DNA from 3 places in the Halomonas bluephagenesis genome. Region 3 is predicted to be linked to each of the others. Evidence: predicted binding sites of a transcription regulator. Region 3 holds the regulator's gene; each other region holds the start of a gene.
The links. Region 3 encodes PhoB, which activates phosphate uptake and scavenging genes when phosphate is short. Its sites were predicted from a motif close to TGTCATANNNNTGTCANA; they were not measured.
Positions count from the first base shown of each region.

Region 1 (5,075 bases), 380 kb from region 3:
TTTGACCGCTTAAACCGTTGGCTCTATGCGCCGTTATCACCACTTAACTGGTTCACCAAGCGCCGTAAGCTGAGCATTCACCCGCGCGACCCAGATCGGGCTAGCGCCGGTGAGCGGCTATGGAATGCAAGTGGGATTGGGCTAGTAAGCCTGGATGAGCAGGGCCGCCCAACGGACATTCGCCAGCTAGATGTCGATGGAGGCGATGTGGTGTTTCCACCACCAGATCTCCCGCGTTCTTAGTAGGTTGTTTCGGTTGTACTGTCATACAAGCGACATGAAAATGTCGCACGATTGCTGCCCGAGTACTTTTCTGATGGGGCTTTAAAATCAGATAGAGCTTTAAAATCAAAGGCACAGGCGATGTTTGATAGGGCAGCAGTTATATGACCGCACAAGAAGCGCAGTGGTTGAACCAGATTATCGCAACAGAAGAGCTACATGTGTTGTTTCAGCCCATTGTGGACGCTAATCAGCAGGCTATTTATGGCTATGAAGCTCTTATTCGTGGCCCGAAAACATCGCCGCTGCACTCGCCATTACGCCTGTTTGATGTGGCCACTCAGGCGGGGGTGTTAGTCGAACTGGATTTACTGTGTCGACGATTAGCGATTCGTCGTTTTGCAGAACTGGAATTGCCTGGGTTGCTGTTTCTGAACGTAATGCCGCTGACGATTGTTGAACGTGACTTCCGTGAAGGCTTAACGCTGAGTTTTATTCAAGAGAGCGGCCTGCCTGCTGAACGGGTGGTGATTGAGCTCACTGAACATGTGCCAATTCACGATTATGACCTGATGCGTCAGGCAGTGGCCCACTATCGAGACATGGGCTTTCAAGTAGCGTTGGATGATTTAGGAGCTGGCCATTCCAGCTTGCGGCATTGGTCTGAACTACGTCCTGATTTCGTCAAACTAGATCGCCACTTTATTTCGGGCATTGATCAAGAGCCGGCTAAACGTGAGTTCTTACGCTCGATTTTAGATGTGGCGCGCAGCTTAGACTGCCAACTGATTGCTGAGGGGGTTGAGACCGCCGCTGAGCATCTTTGCCTGTGGGAGCTAGACCGAGGGCTGGCGCTGCTACAGGGGTTTTACTTTGCACGACCAAGCCTTCACCCACCCTTGCAGCTACATATGCTGTTGCCTGCCACGACACAGCTGAAAAGCCCAGCGGGGCGCACTGCCCACTCTATTTTACGTCCCATCAGCGCCATCACACCGGCGTGCTCTGTTCCAGAGCTTGCTGAACGATTTCGTGAAGTGACAAATCTACGTTGCGTCGCGGTGGTAGAAGATGGCGTGCCAATAGCCGTGGTTCGCCGCAATGCGTTTTTAACTCTATTTACTAACCCCTACAGCCACGCGTTATATGCAAAGCGTCGCGTGTTGGAGATAGCGGACCCTAAAATGCTAGTGGCCGAAGCAGATTTGTCTCTTGAAGCGCTGAGCCAGCAGTTAACCGATAGCCGCGATATCGAGCAAGAAGATTTCGTGATTGTGGATAGTCACGGTCGCTATCTGGGAATGGGGACTATTGTGGATCTGTTGCGCGAAATTACTGCCATTCAGGTGCGTCAGGCCCGTCATGCCAATCCTCTCACCGGTTTGCCGGGTAATATTCTGATAAACGAAACGCTGGTCACTTATCTTGATCAGCGCGAAGGGTTCGCGGCCGCCTACGTCGATTTAGATAATTTCAAAGCGTTTAACGATGCTTATGGCTATGCACGCGGCGACCACGTGATTATTTCCTTGTCACGGCTGCTTCAGGCACAGGTAGAAAGCGCTGGCGGGTTTATCGGCCATATTGGCGGTGATGACTTTATGATGCTGCTTCCCCTTGAACAGTGGGAGAGTGTTTGCCAGCAAATATTGCACTCTTTTGGAGTGATGGCGCCTGGATTTTATGAAAATGCGGATCGTAAGCAGGGGGGGATTCATATAGAAAACCGCCAGGGTGCGGTCACGTTTATTCCCTTTGTGAGCGTGTCTATTGCCGTTAAGCCTGTCACAGATACCGCCAGCTGCAAAGCACTGGACATTGCCGCCCAACTTTCCGAGTTAAAGCACCAAGCAAAAAAAATAGCGGGTAACAGTTTATTCGTAGAGCGCCGAGGATGCTGTGTGGAGCCGGCAGGGAATAAACGACACTGAATCTTCAATCGCTAAGTCTTCAATCGTTCAGTCTTCAACCACAGGGCTGTCACTGAGCTGTCACCGAGAGGTCATCGCCTTGTCATTTTAGTGTCCCTTCGCTGTCATGGTTGGGCATCACCATAGCGGCATTGTTAAACAACCCGCTTAGGTGATGTATGCAACCACTGACTCTTACACGTACGTTGATTAGCGCTGCTGTGGTTAGCACGTTTGCGCTGGCAGCTGTTAGCGCCTCTGCTGATCTCTCTTCGCGCTATGTTGATAATGACGGCGACATGGTTGCCGACGTGCCCAGCGACGAGTCCCAATGGGTCGACCCGGACACCTTGGTCTTTGCTTACACGCCGGTTGAAGACCCCGCCGTATACGCCGATGTTTGGGCTGATTTTCTCGAACACCTAAGCGATGCCACCGGCAAGCGGGTGCAGTTCTTCCCAGTTCAGTCAAACGCGGCCCAGCAGGAAGCACTGCGTGCAGGTCGCCTGCATGTGGCTGGCTTTAATACGGGCGGCGTACCGGTTGCCGTTAACTGTGGTGGTTTCCGCCCCTTTGCCATGATGGCCGCTGAAGATGGCAGCTTTGGCTATGAGATGGAGATCATCACTTATCCTGGCAGCGGCATTGAATCGGTTGAAGATTTGGAAGGGCGCCAGATGGCGTTTACCTCTGAAACGTCTAACTCTGGCTTCCGTGCCCCCTCAGCGCTGCTGCGTTCCGAATACGGGCTAGAAGCAGGCGAGGATTTCGAAACCGCGTTCTCCGGTTCCCACGACAACTCCATTTTAGGGGTGGTGAACAAAGACTACGAAGCCGCTGCCATTGCCAACTCTGTTGGTACGCGGATGATTTCTCGTGGCGTTGTTAACGAAGGTGATTACGAGATTATCTACACCTCAGAAACGTTTCCCACCACCGCCTATGGGCTGGCCAATAATTTGAATCCTGAGCTAGCCGAGAAAATTCAAGATGCTTTCTTCAGCTATGACTGGGAAGGCACCGCTCTTGAAGCCGAGTTTACTAATTCCGGCGAAGCGCAGTTTATCCCGATTACCTACCAGGAAAACTGGTCGGTCATTCGCACCATCGCCGATGCCAATGGTGTGACCTACGACTGCGATTAATACGCTGGCAGTTTTGAAATCCTATCGGCCAGGAAGGCAACTTTCTGGCCGTATTGCTATGTACCCGAATATTCGTAAATGAGGCACTCTCATGTTGACTCTTACCGGTGTTGGCAAACGTTACCCAACTGGGGATCGTGCGCTAACCGATATTCAACTGACGCTACCCAAAGGACAAGTGATGGCGCTGATCGGGCCATCCGGTGCAGGGAAAAGCACGCTGATTCGTTGCGTGAACCGTTTGGTAGAACCCACCCAAGGCAGCATTCGCCTGGAAGATGTAGAACTGACCAAACTTTCGGGCAATCGTCTGCGCCATGCACGCCGCTCCATGGGTATGATTTTTCAGGAGTATGCGCTAGTTGATCGATTAACTGTGATGGAGAACGTGCTTTCTGGCCAGCTGGGTTATGTGGGGTTTTGGCGTAGTTTCTTGCGCCGTTACCCACAAGAAGCCGTGGCTGAAGCCTTTCGCTTGCTGGAACGGGTTGGCTTGCCCCATGCCATTGATAAGCGTGCCGATGCGCTTTCCGGTGGGCAGCGCCAGCGGGTTGGTATTGCCCGTGCGTTGTTGCAAAGCCCTAAGCTACTGCTGGTCGACGAACCCACTGCCAGCCTCGACCCGAAAACATCGCGGCAGATCATGCGGCTGATTCGTGAGCTATGTGCCGAGCGTGAGCTGGCCGCGATTATCAACATTCACGATGTCGCGTTGGCGAAGCAGTTTGCTGACCGTATTGTCGGGTTGCGAGCTGGTGAAATCGTATTTGACGGACAGCCTAGCGAGCTAACCGGTGAGATTCTCACCACCATCTATGGTGAAGAGGATTGGGATACCACCCCAGAACCCGCCGAAGATGATGAAACTGAAGATAAAGCGCAAATGAAAGCGAAAGAGAGCGAAGTACATCGCTCTCATGCTGGCCGTGACCTGCGTCCGTTAGCAAGCCTGGCGAGTGGGGGCGCGCGATGAGCAGTACCAATTCGCTGGCGCGCCAACAGGCTGCGCGTGAAGGCCACTGGCGGCGCTTACCATTGATTGATAACCCGCGAGTGCGCTGGGGGTTGGTGGTAGGCGCGATTGTTTATCTGGTACTTGCACTCGCTTCTGTGGAAGTGAACTGGGCTCGCGTCGCTGAAGGTGCCGGACGTGCACTCAATTTTCTTGGCGCGTTTCTACAGCCGGACTTCGTTAGCCGCCAGAGCGATATTGTCGCGGGTCTGCTGGAAAGTCTGACCATGACGTTAACCTCTACAGTGATTGGCGTGTTGCTGGCAATTCCGGTGGGGCGGGGGGCGGCGCGCAATATCTCGCCATTACCGATTTATGCCGTTTGCCGCGCGATTATTGCCGTTTCGCGTACCTTCCAGGAAATTATCATCGCCATTCTGTTTGTAGTGATGTTCGGCTTTGGACCGTTTGCTGGCATGCTGACCCTGGCGTTTGCCACCATTGGCTTTATGGCCAAACTGCTGGCAGAAGATATTGAAGATCTCGACTGGCGACAGGTGGAGGCCGTACGCGCCACTGGGGCGAGCTGGTGGCAAACCATGAACCATGCCATTCAGCCTCAGGTGATGCCGCGCTTAATTGGCCTTTCGATGTACCGGCTGGATATCAATTTCCGTGAGTCGTCGGTGATTGGCATTGTTGGAGCGGGGGGGATCGGTGCCACCCTGAACACCTCATTGAGCCGCTACGAGTACGGCACATCTGCTGCCATCCTTCTGATTATCATCGCTATTGTACTGATGAGTGAGTATGCCTCCAGCTACGTTCGCCGCTGGACACAGTAAC
Region 1 covers NZ_CP133631.1:2,351,254-2,356,328, forward strand. The annotation lists gene REH51_RS10540 (metallophosphoesterase family protein) at 1-243, shown strand, start outside; gene REH51_RS10545 (bifunctional diguanylate cyclase/phosphodiesterase) at 387-2,153, shown strand; gene phnD (phosphate/phosphite/phosphonate ABC transporter substrate-binding protein) at 2,312-3,277, shown strand; gene phnC (phosphonate ABC transporter ATP-binding protein) at 3,369-4,250, shown strand; gene phnE (phosphonate ABC transporter, permease protein PhnE) at 4,247-5,074, shown strand.
Region 1: phnD (phosphate/phosphite/phosphonate ABC transporter substrate-binding protein) is a predicted target of PhoB. The motif match lies at 2,201-2,218, and genes of this name have one in related genera.

Region 2 (5,075 bases), 1.2 Mb from region 3:
ATAAAGTTATACTATCAACATTATTTGTATAACTGCAGGCCAACTCATGTCTAAGCCTTTACTACTCGTTCTTGGTGACCAGCTTTCGCTTTCATTGGCGACCCTGCGCGACGCACCAACTAACGCAGTGGTCGCCCTTTGCGAGGTCGCCGAAGAAGCGCGTTATGTGCCTCACCATATACACAAGATCGGCTTGTTTATGGCCGCCATGCGACACTTTGCTCAGGCGCTGCGCGATAAAGGCTATAACGTTCACTACAGCCGTATTGATGACGCCGATAATACCCAGTCACTCATCGCGGAAGCCGAACGCATTGCGACTCAGTACGGCTGCAATGAAGTGTGCGTGGCAAGACCTGGTGAATGGCGGCTTTGGGATGCCATGCAGCAGCGTCAAGAGGCTTCCTTACCCTGGCGAATAATCGAAGATGACCGTTTTTTCACCTCACCTGATGACTTTTCCAACTGGGCTAAAGGACGTAAACAGCTTCGCTTAGAGTATTTCTATCGAGAGCAGCGCAAACGAACGGGGCTGCTGATGGAAGGCGATACACCCGCAGGTGGTAAATGGAACTTTGATCACGATAACCGTGATCCGATTCATGCATCGCTCAGCTTTCCCTCACTTCCCACCCATTGCCAAGATGCGTTAACCCAGGAAGCGCTCAATGATGCCAAGCACCATTTTAGCGAGCACATGGGGTCTCTGGAGAACTTCAACCTACCCGTCACCCGCCGACAGGCGCTGGTGGATTTAAACCACTTCCTTGATAAGGGGCTGGCCGACTTTGGCCGATATCAGGATGCGATCAGCGACTCAGAACCGTTTCTTTATCACTCCAGGCTGTCGGCGGCGCTCAATATCGGTCTGCTAACACCCCATGAAGTCTGTGAAGCCGCTGAGCAACAGTACCTAGCGGGCCATGCTCCTATCAATGCAGTTGAAGGGTTTATTCGTCAAATACTCGGTTGGCGAGAGTATGTGCGCGGGCTCTATTGGACACAAATGCCGGCTTATAAGCGCGAAAACCAGCTTGGCTTTGAGCGCGAGCTGCCGGCCTTTTATTGGGATGGCAATACCGATATGCGCTGCTTGCAGCGCGCCATTCAAATGACCATCGACAACAGCTACGCTCACCACATACAGCGCTTAATGGTGACCGGCAACTTTGCCCTGCTGTGTGGTGTTAAACCTGAAGCGCTCTGCGACTGGTACTTAGCGGTTTATGCCGATGCCTGCGAGTGGGTTGAGCTGCCTAACACTTTGGGTATGGTGCTGCATGCTGACGGCGGTCTAATGGGCTCCAAGCCTTATTGCGCCTCCGGCAAATATATCGACAAGATGTCTGACCATTGCCAGCACTGTCGCTATTCCCCGAAACAAGTAACTGGCCCAAAAGCGTGCCCATTTAACAGCCTTTACTGGCATTTTCTGGAAACCAACGCTGAACAGCTGAACCGCAACCCACGCATGAAACTGATCTATGGGTCACTCTCACGCATGAAAGATGAAAAGCGTGACGCGATGCGTCAGCAAGCTGAACAGTTTCTTGCCTCACTACCGACCAGCCAAAGCTACGGCCAAGCTCTCCACACGCAAGGCTATTTCTCCAAGGATACTCAATGAGCCGCTTCTCTACGCTTCGTGCAAAGCCACCTGTCACGCTTTACCACGATGGCCACTGCCCTTTTTGCCGCGTGGAAGTCGCGTGGCTTGCAAAGCATCGCCATCAAGAACGCGTCACGCTAGTGGATATTCAGAGTAGTGATTTCAATGCAGCCGATGTAGGACGCAGATTTGACGACATGATGGGGCTGCTGCATGTCAAAGACAGTCAAGGAAATTGGTATATCGGCATGGATGCCAGCCGGGCCCTCTATGCAGTACTGGGCTACCGGTGGCTAGTGTGGCTTTCTTGCTTACCAGGCCTGCGAGGAGTAATGGATGCAGGCTATCGTTTTTTTGCCCGTCGCCGCGTTCGGCTGGGCCAGTGGTGGGATAAGCGTCACGCTAACAAATGAAGACGCCAATGTTAAAGTGCTAACAATGCTAGAACACTAGTGGCATACGCGACGTTAGTGGCGAACTGTAATGAGCATCGCGTCCAATCACTTCATCCTGGGGTACATGCTGCACTAAGTAAGCACGGTGAATACCAGCACGTTTTAGCTCAAGATAAACATCATCTAGTGAGCGAAACAACATTGGCTTACCACGTTGGGTCAGCATATGACGCTCACCCTCAACATCTTCGAGCTCTACTTGGTAAAAGCGGCTACCCGAATGGGTAATAACGCGTATTTCAAAATTATCGTGACCCGCAACAAATTGCTTTAGTTCTTTTAGTTCCATGGTTCCCTCCTATGATTGTTCATCATCATGGGGCACAGCATGACGGTACCCCATGACAATTTTATTACCTTGGCACTAACTGCCTATGACGGCAACATCACAAAAGAGTTCCTGACCAAAACGTCAACTTATTCGTCGAATTATTGATACTCAGACGGGTCGATTGCTTTACCTAACGAGTTGCGGTCTATCCAGTTACCACCTTTAGTTTCCTTGTAACGGAAAACCACTTTATCGCCCACCGTTACCGGCAGCTCTGAATCCTCGGTTTGGTAGCTATATTTTTCCCCTTCAACTACCAGGAAGTAACGATAGAGGTCAGGCATTCCCAACCACTCTTTAAATGGCCCTTCTCGCTCTAGTGACTGCAGTTCCCCACGGCCTTCCAACTTAGGAAGACGCTTACGGTTAACACGTCTAAAACCACCTGCCATTTGCTACTCCTGTCTATCTGCTTCGTCGGGGAGAAGCATTATACGTTCTCCCCCCCAACGCTCAAGTTAATCGCCGAACGCTTCGCCGTAGCTGTCGGGCGCAAGGTCTTCGAAGCGTGTGTATTTACCAATAAATGCCATATGTACCGTACCGATAGGCCCGTTACGCTGTTTACCAATAATCAGCTCAGCAATCCCTTGGTTGTCAGGGTTGTCGGGGTTATACACTTCATCTCGGTAAACAAACGCAATGACGTCGGCATCCTGCTCAATCGCCCCCGACTCCCTCAGATCCGACATGACAGGACGCTTATTGGGGCGCTGCTCCAACGAACGGTTAAGCTGTGAAAGTGCCACAACAGGGCATTGAAACTCTTTTGCCAGCCCTTTCAGCGAGCGTGAAATCTCCGATATCTCACCGGTACGGTTTTCAGAAAAACCAGGAATCTGCATCAGCTGAAGATAGTCAATCATGATCAGCGCCATATTGCCGTGCTCCCGCACCACTCTACGCAAGCGCGAGCGCATTTCGTTAGGTGATAGCGCGGCAGTGTCATCTATAAACAATTGCTTGTCTTTGAGCAGGTTGACCGCCGACGTCAATCGGGGCCAATCTTCATCTTCCAATTGCCCCGAGCGCACTCGGGTTTGATCAATTCGGCCCAGCGAAGAGAGCATACGCAGCATCAGCGATTCCGCAGGCATCTCCATGGAGAACACCATCACAGGCTTATCACTAGCAATAACCGCATGCTCAACCAGGTTCATGGCAAAGGTGGTTTTACCCATTGACGGACGGCCAGCAATAATAACCAAATCTGAGGGCTGTAAGCCTGAGGTCATTTCATCGAGGTCACGAAACCCCGAGGAAAGCCCCGTCATTTCACCTTTTAGATTGAACAGCTCATCAATGCGATCAACGGCTTTGGTGAGTAGCTCGCTCATGCCGATAGGACCACCGGTTTTCGGTCGCTCTTCGGCAATCTGAAATACTAATCGCTCAGCTTCGTTGAGCAGCTCATCAGCAGGCCGACCCTGAGGTGAAAACGCCCCATCAGCAATTTGATTGGCCGCACGGATTAACTTACGCAGCGTCGCCCGTTCGCGAACGATATCGGCATAGGCACGAATATTACTGGCGGAAGGCGTATTGCGAGCCAGCTCAGCTAAGAATGCCAAACCGCCCACGGTATCCAGTTGATCACGGGCTTCTAACGCTTCTGATAGCGTTATAACGTCCAGCGGCTGCCCAGATTCGGCCAAATGAATCATCACATTGAATACCAAGCGATGTTCATAGCGGTAAAAATCATCCGCCACCAACCGCTCCGAGACATTATCCCAGGCCTGGTTATCCAACATTAGCCCACCTAGCACCGACTGCTCCGCCTCAAGAGAATGCGGCGGCAGCTTTATCGCTGCCGTTTCCTGATCAGCAGAAGGCTGGTCCTGCATAGTGAGCTCCTTAATAAAAAAGCGTAGCCAATGACGATGACTATCTTAGCGGGACAATCTCAAACCCACCATAAGCGACTGCCCCACGCCAAGCGACGTTCAAAAAAACTCGACCAACCCTGCAAACATTTTTGACCGATGCTTAGAAACTATATGATTTAAAACGATAAATAATTTAAAAAGAAAAGTAGCTTAAAAGACAAGCTGCTTGAATGACAAAAATCTTAAAAAAGAGAATTTAAAAGACAAGGTTCTTAAAAGACAAGGCTCTTAAAAGACAAAGGGCGCGGGAAAACCCGCGCCCTTTGAGGCGTCAGCGTTGGCGAGAGCGTTTACTCTGCGACAACAACCACGCGGACAACAGCATCTACATCTGCATGCAGGTGTAGAGAGATGTCGTATTCGCCAGTTTGACGAATCGGGCCCTGCGGCATACGTACTTCGCTCTTGGCAACTTCGATGCCAGCAGAGGAAATAGCGTCGGCCAAGTCACGAGGACCGATAGAGCCGAACAGCTTACCTTCATCGCCTGCTTTAGAAACCAACGACAATTCGATGTCGTTAAGCTGCTCAGCACGCGCTTCAGCTTCTGCTTTACGCTCAGCGGCTTTGGCTTCAAGCTCAGCACGCTGGGCTTTGAATGCTTCAACGTTATCTTTGGTTGCCGGCACGGCTAGGCCGTAAGGAACCAAATAGTTACGACCATAACCGGGCTTTACAGTGACTTTGTCACCCAGGCCGCCCAGCTTACCAATGTTGTCGAGCAGAATGACTTCCATCTCGTAAACCTCTTGTCAGTTGCTGCGGGCAAGGCGTGCGCGAACGTTCGCGAA
Region 2 covers NZ_CP133631.1:749,928-755,002, forward strand. The annotation lists gene REH51_RS03320 (cryptochrome/photolyase family protein) at 47-1,627, shown strand; gene REH51_RS03325 (thiol-disulfide oxidoreductase DCC family protein) at 1,624-2,022, shown strand; gene REH51_RS03330 (DUF6482 family protein) at 2,051-2,353, opposite strand; gene REH51_RS03335 (hypothetical protein) at 2,494-2,787, opposite strand; gene dnaB (replicative DNA helicase) at 2,854-4,242, opposite strand; gene rplI (50S ribosomal protein L9) at 4,575-5,021, opposite strand; gene REH51_RS03350 (hypothetical protein) at 5,037-5,075, opposite strand, start outside.
Region 2: REH51_RS03330 (DUF6482 family protein) is a predicted target of PhoB. The motif match lies at 2,405-2,422, and genes of this name have one in related genera.

Region 3 (5,075 bases):
TGAGTAACCGCCAGTCCGGCTGCTTCAGCAAGCTGAGTGCGCGGGGCTAAGCCGGTGGCGAGTAGCGCGATGTCGGCAGCATAACGGTCGCCATTCTCAAGGCGAAGTGAGAGGGTGTTATCTGTTTCAAGCGCCAGTGTTTGCAGGTTATGCCCTAACGCAAGTTGGATGCCTGCTTCTTGGAATGCATTAGCCAGCGCCCGGCCTAGCGGTTCGGGGAGCAGACGTTGCAGCGGCGTGCTTTCTGGCGCAATGAGGGTGACTTGATGGCCACCTGCATAAAGATCATTGGCAAACTCGCAGCCCACCAGACCGGCACCGACAATTGCTACACGTGCCGGTGCTGGTCCTAACGCGGCATAAAAGCGGCGGTACTCGTCTAAGTCGTTCACCGTGAAACATCGTTTGGCGACACTTTCGGGCACGCTGAAAGGCGTACGGGGCGCCGCACCAGTGGCTAGCACTAGATCGTCATAGTGGAGCTGGTGGCCATTACTGAGTTCTACGCGTTGGTTATCCACATGCAGTTGCACGACCTGGGTGTGGGTAATCAACTCGGCATTGAGTTCCTTTGCGACGTCGCGGGCGTCACGTTGGGCGAGTTGGTCTGGCGTTAAGCGTTTCGCAAAGCCAGTGGAGAGCAATGGTTTACTATAATCATCGCCACTATCAGCACTGATAAGGGTAATGGTACGTGTATCGCCATGTCGTCGTAGGGCGCGGGCAAGGCCAACCCCCGCCATACCGGTGCCAATAATAATCAGCGCTGAACGCGAACGGGGAGATAACGGTGTCTCGTGTGCGGGCATGCAGTCACCAAAAGTCGGTGGAACAAAAGCCAGTGAGGTCACCATGTTACACTAGCTTTCTCTGTATTGACCGCCTTGGAGACCCTGGTGATCGCCCCTACTGTTCGGCAAGCCTCTCTATTTCCTCACCTGCTATTTCCTCACTGGCTCCCCGTTGCTGCGGCTCGTCCTGCGATGAGCGCTTCGTGGTGGCAGTGGGTAGCATCGACGGATTCCTTAACATCGCGGCTAACCGTTGCAGGCGGTACAAAAGCGTTTCGGGTGCAATTGCTTCGTCAAACGATTGGTTTACCCTTGCGGGATGAAGCGCTAGCACTGGGAATTGAACCACGCCGCTATGCATGGCTGAGAGAAGTGGCGCTGTGTTTGGATGATATGCCGTGGGTAGTCGCGCGCTCAGTAGCACCACTCAGCCAATTGCAAGGGAAGGGATTAGAAGGACTTGGCGAGCGCTCATTAGGCAGTTGGTTATTTCAACAGCCTGATTTGGTGCGTGGGCCGCTCTATGCCCCCTGCCATCAGCCACGCTTTGTCGCCGAACAGTCAGCTTCACTTTTAGACAGCGTATGGGGGCGACGCTCAGTGTTTCAGCATAGTGGGTTGTCACTCTTGGTGCAGGAGTACTTTTTATCGACCATGGCTGATGATCTTGGCCTGCCTTCGCGCTAGGCTATCGCCAGCGTTTTCTTTTTGAGAGGTAAGCATGGATCGTTCTCTGTTGCGGCCAACGGGATGGGCCCGAGTGGCAGGTTTCTTACATTTAATGCGGTTGGACCGCCCGATTGGTACTTGGCTATTGATGTGGCCCACCTTATGGGCACTGTGGCTAGCGGCAGAGGGCGTGCCTGGGCGAAATGTGCTGCTGATCTTTATTGCCGGCGTGTACGTTATGCGCGCCGCGGGTTGCGTGGTCAATGATTACGCTGACCGCCATTTCGATGGTCATGTAAAGCGCACTAAGCATCGTCCGCTAGCCACTGGCCGTATCAGTGAAACCGAGGCTCAGCTGCTGTTTATCGCGCTGGTAGCCACTGCTTTCGTTTTAGTGCTATTGACCAACTGGTTTACGGTGCTGCTTTCGATAGGCGGTGTTGTCTTAGCGTTTATCTACCCGTTTATGAAACGCTATACCCACTTTCCCCAGGTGGTCTTGGGGGCTGCGTTCTCTTGGGCGATACCCATGGCATTTGGTGCGGTATTGGGCCATGTACCGTTTGAAGCATGGCTATTGTTTAGCGCGAATGTGTTGTGGACCGTTGCCTACGATACCCAATATGCCATGGTCGACCGCGACGATGACCTTAAAATTGGCATTAAATCTACCGCGGTGCTGTTTGGTAGCGCTGACCGTTTGATAATTGGTGTGCTGCAAGTGATGACACTGGGATTACTTGCCTGGGTAGGATGGCGTGTTGGTTTAGGTGGTTTTTTCTGGCTTGGGCTAGCAGGTATGGCCGCTACGTTTGCCCACCAACAGCGGTTAATTGCTGACCGTGAGCGTGATCGCTGCTTCCAGGCATTCCTTAATAATCATTGGTCTGGATTGTTAATTTTTGCAGGTATTGCACTAAGTTGGTGGCCAATAACTGGCTAAATATCCTCTATGTCATAGAATTGTCATCAAGTCATGGTGTTATCGTCACTGACATGTCTTTGAGTTACCTTTCATTGAACACCGTGAGGCCCTGGAATGACCGCCAAGACCGTTTTGATTGTCGATGATGAGGCGCCTATCCGCGAGATGATCGCTGTGGCGCTGGAAATGGCTGACTATCGCGTGCTTGAAGCGGATAACGCCCAGGATGCCCACGCAATGATGGTTGACCACCAGCCAGATCTACTTTTGCTGGACTGGATGATGCCGGGCACCAGCGGTATTGAGCTTGCAAGGCGTTTAAAGCGTGAAGAAGCCACTGCCGAAGTGCCTATCATTATGCTGACTGCTAAAGGCGAAGAAGATAACAAGATTCAAGGTCTAGAGGCCGGGGCAGACGATTATATCACCAAGCCTTTCTCTCCCCGCGAACTGGTGGCGCGCTTGAAAGCGGTATTGCGACGTACCACCCCCCGTGGTGTCGAAGATCCTATCGAAATTAACGGCTTGCTATTAGACCCGGTGAGCCACCGTGTGAGTGCTTACGGTAAGGCCTTGGAAATGGGGCCTACGGAATACCGATTGCTGCAGTTTTTCATGACCCACCAAGAGCGTGCTTATACCCGTAGCCAACTGCTCGACCAGGTGTGGGGCGGTAACGTATATGTTGAAGAACGGACGGTAGATGTTCACATCCGACGTCTACGTAAGGCCTTAGGGGAAGCTCACCAGAGTCTCATTCAAACGGTGAGAGGCACTGGGTACCGTTTTTCCGCGCGGGTGTAACGGTGCGCCTGTGGAGCCGAGAGTTATGGCGGGTTGCGTGGTTGGCTGCCCTAGGCGCGTGCCTGGGGTGGCTGCTGGGGCTGCCTGGTCTAGGATTTGCTGCGGGCTTAGCCGTTTGCTTGGTTTATCAACTGCGTCAACTGCGTGCGCTCTTTAAGTGGTTAACGCTTCATCCCCATGATGAGCCACCTGCTGCGAGCGGTATGTGGGGCGAGCTGTTCGATCGCTTGTATCGCTACCAAAAGAGCCAGCGAATTACTCAGAACCGTTTACGTGCCACCCTTGCACGTATTCAGGAATCATCCGAAGCAATGCGTGATAGTGTCGTCATGCTTGATCGGCACGGAGACCTTGAGTGGTGGAACAGCGCCGCGACAGAAATGCTGGGCCTGCAAACAGCCCATGACCGTGGCCAGCACATTACCAACCTACTTCGTGACCCGCGATTTATCAGCTACTTTAATGCGCGTAAATACGGTGAGCCGCTGACCTTAACGTCGCCCATCGATGAACGGCGTATCCTTCAATATCAAATTACCCTCTATGGTGATGATGAACGCTTGGTCATGGCGCGGGATATTACCCGCTTGCATCGTTTAGAGCAGATGCGTCGTGATTTTGTCGCCAACGTTTCCCATGAACTGCGCACTCCACTAACGGTACTAACGGGGTATTTGGAAACCTACGGCGACTTGAAAGAGCAACTTCCACCACGTTTGGGCCGAGGTATTGCTCAAATGGAAGAGCAGACGAAGCGGATGCAAAACTTAGTCAACGATTTGCTATTGCTCTCTCGGTTAGAAATTGACCAAGGTGGAGAAGATCATCACGCGCTGGCGCTGGGGCCAATGCTCGAGAGTATCCGCCGCGATGCGCTAGCGCTGTCTAATCGACAGCACAATGTTCAAGTCGTGCTTGAGAACGATGCGCGATTAGTTGGTAGTGAGCAGGAGCTGCATAGCGCTATTTCTAACCTTGTCTTTAATGCCGTGCGATATACCCCGGAGGGTAGTCAGATAACGCTTCGCTGGAAAACCCTACCGAATGGCGGTGCTTGCATTGAAGTCGATGATGACGGCGAGGGGGTAGATCCTGTTCATATCCCACGCTTAACCGAACGCTTTTATCGTGTTGATAAAGGACGTAGCACGGCAACTGGTGGTACGGGCCTTGGCCTAGCGATTGTGAAACACGTGTTGCTGAGACATGATGCGCTGCTACAAATTGAATCTCTCCCTGGCGAAGGGGCCCTCTTTCGCTGTGTTTTTCCGTCATCCCGCGTTGTCGAAAGCGAACCCCACCTCGCTTAATACTGTTTGAATACATATATTGTACAAGTGTGCCATGTTGTCATATAAGAATGGTCAAATAATGCTCATGTGCCATTTTTAACCACTTTACCCTCTTAATTTGAAAGGCTTAAATCGCTTTTCCTATTTATTTTTTTCATTAAATTCATGTTTTTTAATAATTTTTATTTTATCTATGCCTTTTGGCATAGTGTCTGCAAGAGTATGGGTAAGAGAGAAAAACCACAGGAATTGGTAAGCCGAAAGGCAATCTTTCTTACCATTTAGGCAGTATTGAACAGCGATCGAGGAGACGGAATATGATGTCCAAGGAACTACTCAAGAAAGCTGGTATTTTAAGTGTAGCGTTTGGTCTAGTTGCTAGCCCCGCGGCATTCGCTCAAGAGCCAGCAGACCCAGCGAACAATATTTCCCCAGATGAGCAGCCCGTCGAGTCCCAAACCGAAAGCACAACCGGTGCAGGTAACTACGCCAGCCAAGATTTGACCCATGACGAAGGCGATAATGTCAGCGACATGGATCCAGCCTCAACGAATCATGGCGATTCAGAGGCAGGCTTTGACAGCACAGATGAGT
Region 3 covers NZ_CP133631.1:1,975,735-1,980,809, reverse strand. The annotation lists gene REH51_RS08695 (NAD(P)/FAD-dependent oxidoreductase) at 1-809, opposite strand, end outside; gene REH51_RS08690 (chorismate--pyruvate lyase family protein) at 897-1,478, shown strand; gene ubiA (4-hydroxybenzoate octaprenyltransferase) at 1,513-2,403, shown strand; gene phoB (phosphate regulon transcriptional regulator PhoB) at 2,500-3,189, shown strand; gene phoR (phosphate regulon sensor histidine kinase PhoR) at 3,192-4,499, shown strand; gene REH51_RS08670 (hypothetical protein) at 4,799-5,075, shown strand, end outside.